2 regions of the Providencia manganoxydans genome follow, and region 1 is predicted to be linked to the other one. Evidence: predicted binding sites of a transcription regulator. Region 1 holds the regulator's gene; the other holds the start of a gene.
What was found. Region 1 encodes sigma-54, which starts transcription at its own class of promoters, with help from an activator protein. Its sites were predicted from a motif close to GTTGGCACANNTTTCGCTNT; they were not measured.
Positions count from the first base shown of each region.

Region 2: a site for sigma-54 is predicted at 1,963-1,982, ahead of glnA (glutamate--ammonia ligase). Genes of this name have one in related genera too.

Region 1 covers NZ_CP067099.1:3,648,080-3,652,287, reverse strand. Annotated here, with positions in the region: gene rapZ (RNase adapter RapZ) at 1-143, opposite strand, end outside; gene ptsN (PTS IIA-like nitrogen regulatory protein PtsN) at 426-893, opposite strand; gene hpf (ribosome hibernation promoting factor) at 1,141-1,428, opposite strand; gene rpoN (RNA polymerase factor sigma-54) at 1,452-2,897, opposite strand; gene lptB (LPS export ABC transporter ATP-binding protein) at 2,929-3,654, opposite strand; gene lptA (lipopolysaccharide ABC transporter substrate-binding protein LptA) at 3,660-4,208, opposite strand; gene lptC (LPS export ABC transporter periplasmic protein LptC) at 4,192-4,208, opposite strand, start outside.
Region 2 covers NZ_CP067099.1:365,666-369,873, forward strand. Annotated here, with positions in the region: gene glnL (nitrogen regulation protein NR(II)) at 1-122, opposite strand, end outside; gene glnA (glutamate--ammonia ligase) at 301-1,710, opposite strand; gene JI723_RS01630 (tetratricopeptide repeat protein) at 2,302-3,060, opposite strand; gene JI723_RS01635 (alpha/beta hydrolase family protein) at 3,466-4,208, shown strand, end outside.

The DNA of each region.
Region 1 (4,208 bases):
TTACGATCTGCGAGTGAATTGGCCAGTTCTGGAAGCAGCACAACCGGCAGGTTATCTACACAATAGAAACCCATATCTTCCAGCGCACGTAAGGCAACGGATTTCCCCGAACCGGAACGGCCGCTGACAATCATCAGCACCATGAGCTAACTCCCTTTTATTTCTTGTCGGTGATCTTATGATCTCCGATAGTGAATCGATCTTTTGGTTACTTATTTATACATCACTGAGTATATATGAGTAAAATATCAAAAATTCATACACATGTAACCCAGTGATGATAAAGTATCTCAATTATACTCTAAATGATTCGAGGTGCAGCTAGGCGACAAGTGAACGAGTCGCCAGAAGCGTAGTAACTATGTGACTGGTGCGAGTGAACGTAGTCAACAACGCTGCAACTTGAAGCTTGACGAGTATATAACTTACTCGGTAATTATACTATACAGCTCAGCATCGCTTTGTGCAGATCTTAAGCGCTTACAGAATGATTTGTCCGCTAATTTTTTAGCAATTAAAGACAGTGTGTGTAAGTGCGTTTTACATTGATCTGCGGGTACTAACAAAGCAAATAGGAGATCTACAGGCTGATTATCTATTGCATCAAAGGCAATAGGCTCTTCTAGATGTAAAAAAACACCTACCGCTTGAGTGTGCTCTCCTTCTGCGAGTTTGCCGTGAGGAATTGCGATCCCCCCGCCAATGCCAGTAGTTCCAACTTTTTCTCTGGTGAGTAATGCTTCAAATACCGTGTTTTCCGGTAATCCCAACTCGGCGGCAGCCAGTTCACTGATAATCTCTAATGCCCTTTTTTTACTGGTGCAAACAAGATTATTACGTGTACAAGCAGGAGATAATACGGCGCTTAATTGGATTTCTATATCACTATTCATTTTATTGTTCGCTTAGGACTACAAAACCAGCTAGCAGTATACCACTAGCTGGTTTGACCATTTATTTGTGGCTTATCACGATACACGGTGATTGCCCCATATACTCGTCATACTTCAAGTTGCAAGGCTCTTCGTTGAGGTATAAGGGACTACGCTACGCTAGCCGAGTCACATAGTTCATCTATGCTCTCCGTCTATCTTCACTTGTCGCCTACCTGCTTCTTGAATTATTTAGAGTATAAATGTATTAATGTTGTCTCAGTTTTTCTTTGTGTTTGGTTAACTGGCGTGACAGTTTGTCTACCAGTTGGTCGATTGCAGCGTACATATCATTTTCTTCCGCTGACGCATGGAGTTCTGCACCATTAACCTGCACCGTTGCTTCAGCAATTTGCTGAACTTTTTCAACTTTCAACACGACTTGAATGCCGTTGATTCGATCAAATAATTGTTCCAATTTTCTGATCTTTTTCTCAACAGTTTCACGTAATGCAGGTGTGACTTCGATATTGTGTCCAGTAATCTGAAATTCCATACAATCTTCCTTATTTTATTCAATTAAACCAATTTTTTACGTTGGTTTGAGGGCGGAATAGATAACGATTCACGGTACTTAGCGACAGTTCGACGTGCAACCTGAATGCCCTGTTCGGCTAGCATGCTTGTCAATTTACTGTCACTCAATGGTTTTGCTGGGTTCTCAGCAGCAACCAGTTTTTTCACTAATGCACGTATTGCAGTTGAGGAGGCTTCTCCTCCTGTATCGGTACTCACGTGACTAGAGAAAAAATATTTCAACTCAAAAATTCCCCTAGGGCTATGGAGAAACTTTTGGGTTGTCACTCTTGATATGGTAGATTCATGCATATCCACTTGATAGGCGATATCAGCCAGTATCATGGGTTTCATGTATTCATCACCATATTCAAAGAATTCTTGTTGTTGCTCAACAATGCAACATGCTACCTTTAACAAGGTTTCATTGCGGCTTTCTAAGCTTTTAATCAACCATTTAGCATCTTGTAAATGACTACGAATATACTGCGAATCACTTTCACTTACTGAATCTTTTATCAAAGAAGCATAGTGATTATTTATACCTAATTTAGGAATGCTATCTGTATTTAATTCAACTTGCCAGTGTCCGTTGATTTTTTTCACCAGAACATCTGGAATGACATATTCAGACTCTCCGGTATTGATGGATTGCCCCGGTTTTGGGTTGAGAGTCAATATTAAATCTATGGCTATTTTTAGGGCATCTTCTTTTAATCGGGTCAGCTTACTGAGTTGGCGGAAATCACGATTGGCCAATAAATCGATGTGTTGGCTAATAATTGTTCGTGCTTCAGCTAAACCTTCAGTTTCTTTTGGATAAAGAGATAATTGAATAAGCAAACACTCTTTCAGATCTTGTGCAGCGACACCGAGAGGATCAAAGTGTTGGATACGTTTTAGTACCGCTATCACTTCTTCAAGGGTGATCTCCGAATTGTTAATCCCCTCATGTATATCGCTAATCGAGGTTGTTAAATAGCCTGAATCATCAATCGAATCAATGATTGCTGTAGCAATGGCACGATCTGTTTCGGTAAAAGGGGTTAATTCTGATTGCCAAACTAAATAGTCTTGCAGGGTCTGTGTGGTTTCCCCTTGGTAAACGGGTAGCTCGTCAAAGCTATAGTCGTTACTTGTGCCTGATGGCGTGCCAGCGGTATAAATTTCATCCCAATCAGCGTCAAGAGGCAGCTCATCTGGCATATCATTTTTTTCGAGTGCATCTTTAGTGTCGATTTCACTGCTATCGGAACTCGTTTCGAGGTTATCGAGAGATTCCAGTTCCGAAGCCGTTTCTTCTTGTTCTAGAAGTGGGTTAGTTTCTAGTGCAAGTTGTATCTCTTGTTGTAGCTCAAGCGTAGATAGTTGCAACAAACGGATCGCTTGCTGCAACTGAGGCGTCATTGCCAGTTGCTGACTGATTCTGAGCTGCAAACTTTGCTTCATGAATGATGTTTTCTCCACCTAACACGATAAATTATAGACGGAAGCCTTCCCCCAAATACACTCGTTTTACTTGCTCGTTTTCGAGGATCATTTCAGGCGTACCGTGAGCAATTAAGTGACCTTGGCTGACAATATACGCTCTTTCACAGACATCTAATGTTTCACGCACGTTATGATCTGTGATCAAAACACCTAAACCGTAATCACGTAAGTGTTGGATAATTTTTTTGATATCCAACACTGAAATAGGGTCAACACCAGCAAACGGCTCATCAAGTAAGATAAATTTGGGGTTTGCGGCGAGCGCGCGAGCTATTTCAACACGGCGACGCTCACCACCAGACAACGACTGACCAAGGCTATCACGCAAATGGGTAATGCTAAACTCTTCCATCAACTCTTCAGCACGTTCTTTACGTTGTTCTGAGTTTAAGTCATGACGAATTTCTAGCACGGCCATTAGGTTATCATAAACGCTGAGACGGCGGAAAATAGAGGCTTCTTGTGGAAGGTAGCCAATACCACGACGTGCACGTTCATGTAACGGTAGAAGGCTAATATCTTCCCCATCGATCGTAATTTTGCCTGCATCCCGCTGGACTATTCCGACCACCATATAAAAGGTGGTGGTTTTACCGGCGCCATTAGGGCCCAGTAGGCCGACAATTTCACCTGATTTCACCTCAAGGCTGACGTCTTCAACCACCTTGCGCTTTTTATATGCTTTTGCCAGATTCTCTGCGGTTAGTGTCGCCATAACGATTATTTACTCTTTCCGTTGTTTGCCGCTGGGCCTTTTTCTTGTAGCTGTGATGGCAATAATACTGTTGTCACACGTTTGCCTTTGTCACTAAACGCTTCCATTTGCTGGGTTGGGACAACATAGGTGATCTTATCACCTTTAATATTGCTATCTAACTGCTCAAGATAGGCATCACCCGTTAGTGTTAAAAGCTCTTTATCAACTTCATAGCGCGCTTTCAACGCGTGGCCTTTGATTGGTTTTCCATCGTCTTGTAACTGGTAAAAGGTCACTGGCGTACCAAAAGCCTCAATCGTAATTTTATCTGAGTTACTGCTTGGACGAGTGACGACGACTTTGTTAGCTCTAATATCTATTGAGCCTTGTTTTACCACCACATCATCTGTAAATGTGGTGACATTTTTTTCTAAATCAAGGGATTGCTTGACCGAATTAATGGTCATTGGTTGCTGCGTATCCGTTTTTAATGCGAAAGCAGGCACGCTAAGAGCAAGAATTGCGCTGGCAACAGCTCCTTGAATAAAACGTTTTTTATTTACTTGATTCAT
Region 2 (4,208 bases), 1.1 Mb from region 1:
GCGAGGATTTGCAGTGCAGCGTGATTGGCGTAATGGATCACTAGGTCATAATCAACGATTAAGACGCTGTTTAACAGTGAATCAAGGATGTACTCTGGTGCTGGCAAATGTTCGGTTTTCATGTAATTCTGCTCCTGCACTATTTTGGTGCATTATACTTGATTTACCCAACAAAGCTGCAATTTGAATCAGGATACGGTCAATTAAATGTTGCCTGCAAAAAATCGTGAGGGAGAAAAGGCCCCATCAAAGATGGGGCAAATGTTTCACGGCAACAAAGACTAACAGTGGAACGGCGTGTTACACACTGTAGTACATTTCAAATTCTAATGGGTGTGGCGTCATGCGGACACGTTGAATGTCGCCACGCAGCAACTCGATATAAGCATCAATAGCATCATTAGTGAAAACACCGCCACGGGTTAAGAACTCGCGGTTTTTATCCAATTCAGCTAATGCTTCTTCTAATGAGCCAGCCACAGTTGGAATTTCTTTTGCTTCTTCTGGTGGCAAGTCATACAGGTTTTTATCCATTGCATCACCCGGGTGGATCTTGTTGATGATCCCATCAAGGCCAGCCATTAGCTGTGCTGCAAACGCTAAGTATGGGTTTGCTGCTGGATCTGGGAAGCGAACTTCGATACGACGTGCTTTGGTGCTTGCAACCACAGGGATACGGATTGATGCAGAGCGGTTACGCGCAGAATAAGCTAACATAACGGGTGCTTCATAACCCGGAACTAAACGCTTGTATGAATTAGTTGTAGGGTTCGTGAAGGCATTCAGTGCGCGAGCATGCTTGATGATCCCGCCAATATAGTACAGTGCCATTTCAGATAAACCGCCGTATTTGTCACCCGCAAACAGGTTGATACCATCTTTTGACAGCGACATATGGCAGTGCATACCTGAGCCGTTATCACCAACTAATGGTTTTGGCATAAAGGTTGCTGTTTTACCATAAGCGTGAGCGACGTTATGCACAACATACTTATAGATCTGGGTTTCATCCGCTTTTTTGGTCATCGTATTAAAGCGGCATGCCACTTCGTTTTGGCCTGCTGTGGCAACTTCATGGTGGTGAGCTTCAACGACTAAGCCCATTTCTTCCATCGTGGTACACATTGCAGAGCGTAGATCTTGTGAGGAATCGACGGGTGGTACTGGGAAATAACCGCCTTTAACACCCGGACGATGGCCTTTGTTGCCACCTTCATATTTAGTGCCAGTGTTCCAAGCTGCTTCGATATCATCGATTTGGTAGAAGCTATTATGCATGCTATTACCGAAGCGGATGTCATCAAAGATAAAGAATTCAGGCTCAGGGCCAAACAGAACGGTATCCGCGATGCCACTTGAACGCAGAAAATCTTCAGCGCGTTGAGAAATTGAACGTGGGTCGCGGTCATAGCCTTGCATGGTGCCCGGCTCAAGAATGTCACAGCGAATAATTAGTGTAGGATCAGCGAAGAACGGGTCAAGCATCGCTGTTGATGGATCTGGCATCAGTACCATGTCAGATTCGTTGATGCCTTTCCAGCCACCAATTGATGAACCATCAAACATTTTACCTTCTTCAAAGAAATCTTCGTTGACTTGGTGAGCAGGGATGGTGATATGTTGCTCTTTACCTTTTGTATCAGTAAAACGCAAATCGATAAATTTTACTTTGTGCTCTTCTATCAGCGATAAAACGTGTTCTGCGGACATCGTCGGCTCTCCTGGTCAGGTCGGGGTCTGCAAAATAACCACATATACTCGTCATACTTCAAGTTGCAGCGTTGTTGAGTTACGCTCATTCGCGCGCCAGTCACAGACTTATGTATGCTCCTAGCGACTCATTCACTTGTCGCCTAGCTGCACCTCGAATTATTTAGAGTATATAATGGTGTTACTTTGTGCAGTTATTTTTGGGCTTTTCAGCTTTAATTATTTAAGATGTAACTTTCTCACTAATAAGTATAAGCGAAAACCATGCCAACTTTTTAAAATCGCGGGAATACTGGGTATTACAAGGTTATGGCAAATGAGTCAGATAATAAATGGGGCTTATTGCACCGATTTGGTGCGTTTTGTGGTTTTTATTGCACCAATTTGGTGCGCAATCATGTAAGGGGAACATTTATAGTGCATATAAAGCGTTTAATCACTTAACAATCGTCTATTTTGAGTGAATGTATTTATTAAATAAGATGTAAGTATGTTAGTTATTCTAGGATTGATTATTAAGCGATAATTAAATTGTTATTTTACTCATTAGGTAATCATTTTTATTTCTATAAAAAACATATTAAATATGATTCAACTATCATGCTTATTTTGTGTTTTTATTTTTAATAAATTTAGTCTGGATCTAGCGATATCCAATCCTAATGAATAAGCTTTATCATACCACTCTTTAGCTTTTTCGATATCTACAGGTACGCCAAGCCCTTTTTCATATAGGTAACCAATATTATACATAGCACCAGCATCATTTTTAGATGCGGATTTTAAATACCATTCCATCGCCTTTTTGTAATCAATATCTACGCCTAAACCGTGTTGATAGAGATAGGCTATGTTATTTGCTGAACTTGTATAGCCATTTTTTTCTGCTTTTTGATACCATTCCATTGCCGCTTGGTAGTCTTGTTGTACTCCATTACCATCATAGTATAAAGAGCCGATATTATTTTGCGCTAATCCAAAATCTTGTTTTGCCGATTTTAAATACCATTTTAATGCATTATCATAATTTTTTTCAACGCCTAAACCTTGACTATACAAGTAACCAATATAGGCTTGAGCTTTAGGATTATTACTTTCAGATGCCTTCATTAGCCATTTCATGGCTTTTTTATAATCAGTGGCAAATAACTCTCCTTTTATATAAAGATCACCTACAGTTGTTTGAGCTTCGGAATTTCCATTTTCGGCTGATAATAAATAATATTTTTTAGAGTAATAGTGATTTTTAACAAGATAATAATTTCCAATATATAATTGAAAGCTTGAGAGAGAGGATTTTATTATTTTTATACTGGCATCTGTGTTAGAAGCATAAGATTGAGTACTCATCACTAACATCAACGATATCAAAAAAAGAGTTGAATTTTTTTTTATAGAAAACATAGGCTCTTCCGAATATATAATTTGATTTATCTTATATTTTTCAATTAAGTGTATAAACAAAAAAGAATAAAAATATCTAGCCTAAAACGTATTGATTTAGTCATTTAATGATGTATTTGATAGTTTATCGCTCACCAAATAAAAAATCTTTTTATGTGACACCTGTAGGTTGAAATAATTGTTAATTAAATGTTAACTTTGGGGTGGCTATTTTTTGTTCGTTTGTAGGAGCCTCGTTGATAAAAATAGCAAAGCTACAGTAAATGTAATTATATCATTAAATTACAATCATAGGTCGTATAGGAGAAAACTTAAAACGGCTAAATTTAATTCACTTAAAGAGAACATATAATGCTAAATGGCATCTATCAGCACATTAAATCGAAATTGTTCTTATTCTTAGGACTGATGCTTGCTTGTCTATATGCAGTTCCTGCTGTTTCGGATAATTTAAAGGCAGGGCAGTTATTAACTAGCCGCTTATTAGATTCAGGCACCCGCTATGAGAACGCAGAAAAAGAATATCTTATTTCTTATCTTTCCACGTCACCAAATAATGAGCTTGTTACCGTTTTTGGCCGCATTGCGATACCGAAAGGCACCGCACCTGAAAAGGGTTATCCTGTTCTGAGCTGGGGAAATGGGACAACAGGTGTCGCCCCACAGTGCTCGCCTTCGCTAGATAATAACCCTGATAGAGATGCTTATTTGAATACAGCGTTGGCACATGGCTATGCTGTACTGCGTACTGATTATGCTAGGTGGGGGGCTGATGGTCCGCGTTTAGAGCTGAATGGGCAAAGCAATGCGAATAATATTGCAGACATCGTTTCTGCGGCTCATCAACTTCCTGAAAATTTGGCAAATGAATGGGTGGCAGTTGGACATAGTTTAGGTGGTGGTGCTGTATTGTGGACTGCAAGTTTACCACCAAATGAAAAATACCCGCTAAAAGGTGCTGTAGCGCTTGCACCAGTCGGGCCTGGAGTACTCAAGTTTATTGAGTCAGTTGCAGAGGGCTCTGCGCCTAAAGAGGCACAATTCTTTATTGCTGTCACTGTGCTTGGTGCGAAGGCGACAGACCCATCAATAGA